One region of the Cytobacillus sp. FSL R5-0569 genome, then DNA from elsewhere that is predicted to be linked to it. Evidence: riboswitches for the same ligand, from Rfam matches in the RefSeq annotation. Region 1 holds a riboswitch; the other holds the start of a gene.
The links. A riboswitch is a leader RNA that binds a small molecule or an ion and turns the genes downstream of it on or off. The one in region 1 is predicted to bind S-adenosylmethionine.
Positions count from the first base shown of each region.

Region 2: it holds a riboswitch for S-adenosylmethionine, as region 1 does, so the genes downstream of both, MKX78_RS20120 (iron-containing alcohol dehydrogenase family protein) here and MKX78_RS11940 (phosphoadenylyl-sulfate reductase) in region 1, are expected to answer to the same signal.

Region 1 covers NZ_JBBOWW010000001.1:2,305,944-2,311,352, reverse strand. The annotation lists gene MKX78_RS11950 (CaiB/BaiF CoA transferase family protein) at 1-684, shown strand, start outside; gene MKX78_RS11945 (hydroxymethylglutaryl-CoA lyase) at 697-1,635, shown strand; SAM riboswitch class I at 2,077-2,181, shown strand; gene MKX78_RS11940 (phosphoadenylyl-sulfate reductase) at 2,345-3,064, shown strand; gene sat (sulfate adenylyltransferase) at 3,079-4,233, shown strand; gene cysC (adenylyl-sulfate kinase) at 4,240-4,845, shown strand; gene MKX78_RS11925 (nitrite/sulfite reductase) at 4,849-5,409, shown strand, end outside.
Region 2 covers NZ_JBBOWW010000001.1:3,933,681-3,939,089, reverse strand. The annotation lists gene MKX78_RS20125 (MetQ/NlpA family ABC transporter substrate-binding protein) at 1-48, opposite strand, end outside; gene MKX78_RS20120 (iron-containing alcohol dehydrogenase family protein) at 45-1,160, opposite strand; SAM riboswitch class I at 1,253-1,368, opposite strand; gene MKX78_RS20115 (hypothetical protein) at 1,448-2,023, opposite strand; gene MKX78_RS20110 (GNAT family N-acetyltransferase) at 2,334-2,771, shown strand; gene MKX78_RS20105 (hypothetical protein) at 2,890-4,305, shown strand; gene MKX78_RS20100 (glycine betaine uptake BCCT transporter) at 4,565-5,409, shown strand, end outside.

The DNA of each region.
Region 1 (5,409 bases):
GGTATTTACGTTGCTTTTGCAACAGTTACAGGTCTATATCATCGTGATACAGCAGAACAAGGGGAAGGACAATATATTGATATCGGATTATATGAATCTATGTTTAGAATGATGGAATTTCTTATTGCGGAATATGATCAAAAGCAAATCGTGAAAGAGCGTACGCCAGGTTTGAGCGGACACTCCAGTCCGGCAGGAACATTTCAAACAAAAGATGGTCACTGGATGTCTCTTGTCACTAGCTCTGATCGTACATTTGAACGTTTAGCAGCTGCAATGGGCAGGGAAGATATGCTTGAAGATGAGCGATATCATAATAATGCCGCCCGCCTTAGCCGATTTGAGGAAACAAACGGAATTGTTGCCGATTGGGTGAAACAATTTAATAGAGAAGAATTGCAGAATCTGCTAGATGACTATGGGGTCCCAATTAGTCCAATATATAGTATTAAAGATATCTTCGAAGACACTCACTATAAAGAACGACAAAATATCATAGAGGTTGACCACCCTCGTCTAGGAAAAATAAAAATGCCTGGTATCATCCCTAAATTCTCTGAGACACCTGGGGCTGTTCGTAATGTAGGCCCAGATTTGGGAGAGAACAATGAGGAAATCCTTTCTGGCATTCTTAATTATAATCATGAAGAAATTGAGATTTTAAAAGAAAATAACGTAATCTAAGGAGGGAAAAACATGAATTTGAAAGAAGAGGTCATTATTTCTGAAGTTTGCCCCCGCGATGGCTTTCAAAGTCTGGCAGAAATCATTCCTACAGAAGAAAAGGTCGATTTGATTAATTCAATGATTAGCTGCGGTTTCAAGCAAATTGAGGTCACATCTTTTGTTCACCCAAAAGCGATTCCTCAGCTGTCGGACGCTGCTGAAGTACTGCAAAAAATAAAGCGCAAGCAAGGGGTAAAACTACGTGCGCTTGTCCCAAATTTACGAGGATTAGAAAGAGCGATTGAAGCAGAAGTAGATAAAGTAAAACTAATGCTTTCAGCAACAGATTCCCACAGTATCAGTAACGCTAATAGCAAAACGTTCGATGCAATGAAAGGTTTTGAACCTCTATTAAAACGCGCAACAGAAGCTTCTATGGGTGTATCAGGCAGCATTTCTGTCATATTTGGATGTCCTTACGAAGGGGATGTACCTTTGGTAAGAATTGAAGAGATTTGCAAAAGATATATAGATATGGGAATATACCAGTTATCGTTAGCTGATACAACAGGGATGGCGAATCCGGTAAAAGTGAAGCGCATTATTGGGCATCTCACTAGTAAATTCCCAGAATTATCCTTATCCTTACATTTGCATAATACGAGAGGTATGGCTTTTGCCAATGCCGTAGCAGGCTATGAAATGGGTGTTCGGGATTTTGATAGCTCGATTGCTGGACTAGGTGGCTGCCCTTATGCACCAAACGCCACTGGAAATATCTCCTCTGAAGACCTTATTCATGGTTTTGAAGAGATGGGTATTTCAACAGGTGTAGATTTGGATAAAGTCATTAAGCTAGGAAAAAAAATAGAGATTAAATATCCTGAATATTCTGATAGCTTTATTTTGAAGGCTGGTAAATGTTCTGACTTACACCTAGCTCCAAAAACCCAAGAAAAGTTGGGATAAAACTTCTATTCTTATTAATCCTCCTTTAAGAGAATGAAGATAGATTGAATTTTACTTTTAGCTAAGTGAGAAGTATTATGTCTTTAATTTTTCAAGGGCAGCTTTTGGAGGAAATCTTTTAGTTGTAAATGCAGTATATAATTCTCCTAATATGATTATTTTCGATTTTAATTTCAAAGAACAATTGAGACCATCAAAAGAGAAGCTCATACCATGTTTTTTACTATATCTTTAACTAATTATTAACGGCAGTTACATCCTTTATAAAACGTTATTTCTTTTATGAGGATATTTGAGAAGCGCTCTCAGAAGAAATTAACTTTTTCTTAACGTGTATGTATATTCATGAGTTTCAATTAAATAATTCTGACAAATCATAAAAATTAGATTTTTGTATTGACTTTTATTGATAGTATGTTAGGATTTATCTTATCCAATATTTTCTTATCCAGAGAGGTGGAGGGACTGGCCCGATGAAACCCGGCAACCTGCTTAATGCAAGGTGCTAATTCCAGCAAAATGTTGATTCATTTTGAAAGATAAGGTGTCATGAATCGTTATCTCACACCTTTTCTTATTGAAAAGGTGTTTTTTGTATAAGAGGTGATTCTTAAAAAATAATAGTCATTCGCTGATTAGACAACTAAAGGCGGACATTTTCCTTCAATGGGGAAATGCCGTCTTTTTTTATCGGAAAAGGAGGGATGAAATGCAACAGGCGATTACTTATGAGAACTGGCAGGATATTTCTGCAAGCTTTACTACCGATGATCACTCGAAAGGCGCTTTGTCTGTTCTAGAGTGGGCCTATCACACGTACAACGAGGATGAAATTGTGTATGCTTCTAGTTTTGGTGCCGAAGCCATCGTCCTTATCGACTTAATTACGCAAATCAAAAGAGAGGCTAAGTTGGTTTTTCTTGATACGGATTTACACTTTCCTGAAACTTATCAAGTGATTGAAGATATAAAAAAACGTTTTCCAGCGCTTCAAGTTGAAATGAAAAAACCTCATTTAACATTAGATGAACAAGCCGCTCGTTACGAGTCGGCATTGTGGAAAAAAGATCCGAATCAATGCTGTCAAATACGTAAAATACTACCTTTACAAGAAGCAATGGTGGGAAAAAAAGCGTGGATTTCAGGTCTTAGGCGCGAACAGTCACCCACAAGAAAGTATACTAATTTTGTGAACAAGGATGAGAAATTCACAAACATCAAAATTTGTCCACTTATTCATTGGCGGACGAAAGATGTCTGGGATTATATCAAAGAAAAACAATTACCCTATAATGCTTTACATGATGTGAACTATCCGAGTATTGGGTGTTTTCCTTGCACGCAACCAACAAATGAAGACGCTGATTCCCGCGCGGGTCGTTGGCAAGGCTTAACGAAAACAGAATGCGGCTTGCATACTAATTCATAAAAAGGAGTAAACAAATGAGCTTACCTAGTCCACATGGAGGAACATTAATTCAAAAATATGAACCACAATTCGATCTAGCTAAAGTGACAAAAACAATCGCAATCGACCGAATTGCATTAAGTGATTTAGAGTTGATTGCTATTGGCCTATTTAGCCCACTAACCGGTTTCTTAGGCAAAGAAGATTATGAATCTGTCGTGAAAAAAATGAGATTAAGTGATGGCACGGTTTGGTCACTTCCCATTACATTACCTGTTGATCTATCGGTTGCAGAACAACTCGATAAAGGGGAACAATATCGCTTGGATTTCGAGAATACAACTTATGGAGTCATCACAGTGTCGGAATGGTTTAGACCAGATTTAGAGATAGAGGCACATCATGTTTATCAAACTAACGACCATGCGCATCCAGGTGTGAAACGACTTTTTGAAAGAGGCAATCATTACGTAGCTGGTGAGATCACCCTTATAAGAAAACCTGAGAAAAAAGACTTTACAGATGTTTGGTTAGAGCCAAAAGACACTAGGGCTTTGTTTGTAGAAAAAGGTTGGCAATCGATTGTTGGCTTTCAAACACGTAACCCGATTCATCGTGCCCATGAGTATATTCAAAAGGCCGCCCTTGAGACTGTCGATGGCTTATTTGTGAACCCTTTAGTCGGTGAAACGAAAGCAGATGATATCCCGGCAACTATTCGTTTAGAAAGTTATCGCATTCTTTTAAAAGAATATTTCCCTCGTGAACGTGTTCACCTCGGTGTATACCCAGCAGCAATGAGATATGCTGGGCCGAGGGAAGCCATCTTTCACGCTATTGCTAGAAAAAACTTTGGGTGTACACATTTTATTGTTGGGCGAGACCATGCTGGTGTTGGCAATTATTATGGTACATACGATGCCCAAGAAATTTTCCACGACTTTACGAAAGAAGAGCTGGGTATTACACCGTTGTTCTTTGAACATAGTTTCTATTGTCACCGTTGCGAGGGAATGGCTTCAGATAAAACTTGTCCTCATGAAATGGAAGATCGTGTAATTTTATCTGGTACAAAAGTACGAGAGCTATTAAGTAAGGGTGAACAGCCACCTTCCACATTTAGTCGTAAAGAAGTGATTGATGTATTGATTAACGGATTAAAGTCAGATGCAACGGTTACGAGAGGGTGAATGAATATGACGAATCGTAACCTTACTTGGCATGATGCCGTGATTACAAAAGACGAGCGCCGTAGTAAACAGCAACATAGCAGTTGCACATTATGGTTTACAGGATTATCAGGTTCTGGTAAATCAACTTTAGCGAATGCCTTATCAGCCAAACTATTTGAGAAGGGCATAAAGGAATATGTGCTTGATGGAGATAATATCAGACATGGTCTAAATGCAGACTTAGGCTTTACTGAAAAAGATCGTACAGAAAATATCCGCCGTATTGGGGAAGTAGCTAAACTGTTTGTTGATAGTGGAACAATTGTTGTTACGGCATTCATCTCACCATTTTCTGCAGACCGTGATTGTGTACGTGAACAGTTTGCTTCCAATGAATTTTTTGAAATATTTATTGACTGCCCGTTAGCAGAATGTGAGAAAAGAGACCCGAAGAAATTATACGAGAAAGCGCGAAGAGGTGAAATAAAAAACTTCACCGGAATCGATTCACCTTATGAGCCTCCTAAACATCCGGATTTAACTATTAGGTCCGACCGGTTATCAATTGAGGAAGCAATAACTGAAATACTATCGTTTTTGCAACAACAACAAATCATTAAGGAGTTGTAGGCAATGGCTTATTCAAAGCATTGGTCAAATAATGAAAAACTAAACAAAAGCGAAATAGCTAAACTCGAAAAAGATGGACTGAAAATTTATGAAGACATTCCACATTATGCAAAGAATGGCTTCTCGTCTATTCATAAAGACCAATGGGATCTTTTCAAATGGGCAGGCTTGTATTTGCAAAAGCCTAAAGAAGCAGGTTATTTTATGATGCGCGTAAATGTACCTTCAGGAATTTTAACGAAGGAACAAGCGAATATTCTTGCTGGTATTGCCAAAGATTATGGTCGCGGGATTTTCGACATTACGACGCGACAAGCGATTCAATTTCATTGGTTAACAATTGAGGAAATCCCTGATATTTTTACAAGACTAGAAAGTGTTGGCCTTTCCAGTGCTGGTGCATGTGGGGATATAACGAGGAATATAGTCGGAAATCCGATTGCAGGCATCGACCCTGACGAATTATTTGATACGAGAGATATTGTCAAAGAAGTGTATGAGTATTTTCAATTTAATGAGGAATTTTCGAATTTACCAAGAAAATATAAGATGTCTATCAGTACA
Region 2 (5,409 bases), 1.6 Mb from region 1:
GCCTGTTAAAGATAATAAGAATGTTCCAGTTAGTAACCATTTTTTCATGATGTTTGAACTCCTTTTTGTTCATTTTGTTTTTCTAATAATCGAAGTGCTTGTAAAACAGAATGTTCACTTATCTCGTTTTTCATAAAGTGAATAGATTCAGTTGGGCGTATCGCCTTTTTTACAATTGTCTTCATTAATTGCTCATCATTCACATCAATAGTTAGACTAGAGAGACTACTTGGCAATTGCCAGCTCTCATAAAACGGGAGAAGGTAATCAACTTCCGTCCATTTTTCTTCAATGGCCAATTGACCAAGAATCCCGTAAGCGACTAATTCCCCATGAAGAAAATCTTGGGCTGCATCCGCTACGGTTAGTCCATTATGAAACGAATGGGCACCAGCGATTCGTCCTGCTTTTTCGCCGAATCCACCGACCATACCCCCAGTCATGATAATCGTTTCAATCACACGGATAAGTGCTTTTGAGGTTTCGTTTTTGGCTACTGATTGTAGTGCGGCTTCACCATCATTAAGCAATGTATCTCGGCAAATTTTAGCTGAAAATTGCGAAACTTGTTTAGGTACAGGAAGTGTTTCTTCAGGGTAAAAACTTTCAATTAGAGCTTCAGCTTCATAAAACTTGGCTAATGTATCCCCAATTCCTGCTTTTAAATAAGTAATAGGCGCTTTAGCAATAATTTCAGGTTCAACCAATACGAGGGTTGTCGCAATAGGGAACTCGGTATAATGAGTAAAGCTGCCTTCTTCATTATAAAAAACACTTAATGGTGTCCATGCGGCACAGGTAGCTGCGATTGTCGGTATAAGAATGGATTGAACAGATGCTTCAATCGCAACTGCTTTTGTTATATCTAATGCTGTCCCACCACCAATACCTATTACGCCATTAGCACCATCATTTGTTATTATTTCTTGGATGTCATGGACCTTTTTTAAGGTAGTGTGACCATCTATATAATGAAGGTGAATGTTGTTATCTATTACTTCCTTGGGCAAGTAGGGTTGCACGGCTTGCCAAGCTTTTTTACCGGTTATGATATGGTATTTGGAAACAGAAATATCTTTAAGTAGGTCGGGGAGTTCTGTTAGAATGCCTGAACCTAATAAATAATGTCCTGGAGCCCCTTTTACGATTGTTACAGTCATTTCCTCTCCTCGTTTCTCTTTTGATGTGATGATAAAAACAAAAATGCCTCTCATCATGAGAGGCATAAATATACTAGAATAGTAGTAAACCTCTCTCATATATCAAAATACCAAAAAGTATTTTGCAGGATTTAGCACCTGTTCATATGGGTATATGAATGGTTGCCGGGCGTCGCAGGGCCAGTCCCTCAGCCGCTCTTTATAAGAGAAAATGCTTTATTAAATTATATTCATAATATTATCTATTACATGAAAAGTCAATAACATAATTGAAATTAATCATTAAACTAGTGATGGTGTTCTACTTGTGGGGTGTTTTCTTCAATCGGATGAATTGAGTTCTTCGCTTCTTGATGAATTCCCGATGCGCAGATAATGGCGATGCTTAATAAGAATGTTAGATAGAAGGGCACAGGTCGATTTTTCAATGCTTCCTTTAATGAATGTTTTTTGTGCATGAGAAGCATCATGGCAAAAATACTAATTAAATAAATCAGATCCATGCTAATGATCATAAATGTAACTTCACTGGGTACCAACATAATGCCTAGCATTGCCCCCATCATACTTCCCATGAGACTTGACGCTTGAGCTTCAACGAGTCCGTTTGTTTTAAACGGTAGTCCTATAAAAATGGCAATGACAGCGCTAATGAGAATTGATAATACAGTTGCTTTAGCCATTTCTGGTAACCACACAGATATAATCAAACCGATTGTTAAGCTACTCGTCATACCAACCACCATGGGAATACATTTAGAATATTTTGTAGCTATTTCTTTCTTTTTTCTAACGGCACTAATAAAGAAAAAGAAACTGTAGCCGACAACTAGAAAAAGACTGAACAAAGCAAGCATATTCAAATTACCCTCCTTTGGATGCTCATAAAATACCTCGATGCCTCCTTTCATATATATTTTGTATCGTAGTGATTATGTCAGTGCAATGATAAGAAACTTTTTATACTGTTCATTCGTAAATGAATAAAGCAATATTTTCAAACTAAGAAAAGTGGTAGTCTTGGTTTATAAGTTTTCATTCAGAACAGTTTTATAAAAAAAGGAGTTTTTATATGGGGGAAGAAATAAAGATTAGACCGATACATATAAATGATGCAAGAGATATTCATGAAATGCATAGGCAAGATTCTATTATTCAACAAACAATGGCCTTATCATCGGGGAGATAAAAGATATTGAAGATTATATTGAAGGACTTACAAAAGAAGACCATGTATTTGTTGCAGAATGTAACGGTCATGTTCGAGGGATAGCTTCCTTAGAAGAGAGAAGTGGAAAGTTAAGATATAGCGGGAATGTGCCTATCTCTATTAATGAAGAAGTACAAGGAAGAGGGATTGGCAAGACGCTTCTTGAGCGAATAGTAAAGCTTGCCGATGAAGAGTTAGGACTCATCAGATTAGAGTTAGATGTATGTGCAGATAATATAAGGGCGATTGCATTATATGAAATGTTTAACGAGGCTTTGTCTAGCTCCGGACGCCATCGGCTCGAGGTCATAAGCCAATTCGTCAAAAAGGTTAAAAAACAACCTTTCTGCCGGCTCGTCTTATGCTTGTCACCGATAAGCGGGCGCCCTGCGCTTTTCTAATTTATAGATGTCATTATTATGGGAAGAATTAAAGAGAACCTTTAAATAGAAACGATTTAATGTTAAAATTTTACTTCCTGCACGTTAATTAAATCATAACTAAAGGAGAACAGCTGCTTTGAATCACTTAATAATGGAACAACTAAAAACCTATTTTAAAGGAATCAACCCAGATGATTTAGTTATGGAGCAGATGGAATTTGAAGAAAATGTGTATGATATCCTGTTGGAAGATTGGGGAGAGTCAATTGGCTCGGTTCGTATGGATGAATTAGGTGTGGCAGAGTTTTTCATTTATACGGATGAACTAGATGAAATTCCAGGGGAAATGAGTAAGTTTGATATGATCATGCAAGCAGAGCAGTTTATAGAAAGGTTCTATGATTCGACTTTCAGGCATGGGTTATATTTGTCAGCATACATTGACTTAGGTGAATATCATATGATTTTATATAATCGCAAAGATGAGCGGTTGAATAAGGAACTCCCTCATTCTGGAATTAGTTTTACAATGCTTAGTAATGGGGTATTAAGTGCAGTCGAAAGAGAAAGCATGGATTTTGAACTTGTCTATCCCAAAACACTGATTACGAATGAAGAAGCGAAGCGGATTTATTTAAATCATTTAAGGATTCTACCTGTTATTGCAAAGTATGATAATGACATATTTGTCAATGGTGATGATGAGTATCACTATGTTTATCAGTTGGAGGATTTTATTCTTGGTGTACACACAAATGGGGGAATACTTACCTCGGATTCGTTTGGTGTTGGCAAAACGCTGATGACATCCTTACCCGATTTGGCTGAATTTATAGATATTTATACATTGGCGGGAATGACGGAAGACCATATGCTTGTAGCTGAAGCAAAAACGAAAAGTGGTAGACTAGAGGTATGGAGTAAGTTACCTAAAAAATCTTTACGGGTGAGTGAGGAAGATTTATTAGATGATGAATTAGATATCCCTGGTGCGATAAAATTTGTATTCAATGCGGATGGAAGACTGCTTAAATTAATGGGCTTAGATGATTCTGAAACGTTTGTTTCTGGACATGTTAATTCGAAAGTGGCGCTTTTAACTGCTACATCAGTGTTACAAGCAGTTTGTGATAACCCTCATGATTATTTTAAACTGCAACAATTAGACAATAATGCAATAAGTCAAAAACCCGCAAACGGCATATACGATTTTACGTTTATTCGACAAGAAAGGGGCGTTCAAGTAGCTGATGCTTTGGTTCATATTCAAATAGACGATACAGGCTTGGTGAAATATGTAGATGTAGATAGTGAGGTACTCCAAGACTTCTCAAAGGTATCATTTGTCGCAAGCCTTACATTTAAAGCGGCAACAGAAATGATTAAGGAAAAGCTTTTTATGGAATTAAGCTGGGGAAAGAATATAGAGAAGCATCAATACACATTAACTTATTTACCGACCTATCCACTTACTACTGGTCATATTAAAATGATTGATATGAATACAGGGGAACCGTGGGTTATTGACACGAGTTGTATGGATCAATATTAAAACGAATACTGCCTTTTATGCTGAATAATGTATAAAGGCATTTTTTAATTAAGTGGCTAATACAAAGATACAAGGCTAAAGGTCTTGAAAATCGAGTTTAATATATTTTTAATTGGGTAAAAGGTGTAAGGGATTTGTCGAACGGTTGTGTATTCTGTCAGACAAAGAATAATAAATAAAATTTGTCTTAAACTATAACAAAGGTTTTTAGAGGCAGATTAAAGTGAAGTAGAAAAGATTTTTGGGAAAGGAACAATCTATGAAGAGAGTATCGAATGTTTTTTGGATAACTGTAGTAATTGTATTTATTTTTGTCGCTTTAGGTGTAGCGATTCCTAGTGTGTTCGAAAGGATAACAGCTAATTTACAAGATTTATTAACAAATGGTTTTGGATGGTATTACCTTATTTTGGTAACGATCATTGTCGTATTTTGTCTATTTCTCATTTTTAGTCCTATTGGCTCGATTAAATTAGGGAAACAGGATTCTAAACCGGAATTCTCTACTATCTCTTGGTTTGCGATGTTGTTTAGTGCTGGTATGGGCATCGGGCTTGTATTCTGGGGAGCGGCAGAACCGGTATCTCATTATGTCACACCTCCACTGGCGAACGGAGAGACAGATGAAGCGTTTAGAGAATCTTTACGATATACTTTCTTTCATTGGGGCATACATGCATGGGCTATATATGGACTTGTCGCTTTAGTATTAGCCTATTTTCAATTTAGAAAAGATGAACCGGGTTTAATCTCAGCCACATTAAAGCCTCTTTTTGGAAAAGCGATGGACGGTTTTTGGGGTACACTAATTGATGTATTGGCTGTATTTGCAACAGTTGTAGGGGTAGCAACGACCTTAGGGTTTGGTGCAGCACAAATTAATGGAGGATTAACGTATTTATTCGGGATCCCTGACAGTTTTATAGTACAAGTAATCATCGTTGCGATTGTCACAGTATTATTTATGCTTTCAGCGTGGTCAGGCTTGAGTAAAGGCATTCAATATTTAAGTAATGTAAATATGGTTTTAGCAGTAATATTGGTACTGCTTGTCTTTGTTTTAGGTCCAACAGTACTTATTTTAAATATGTTCACAGATACGAT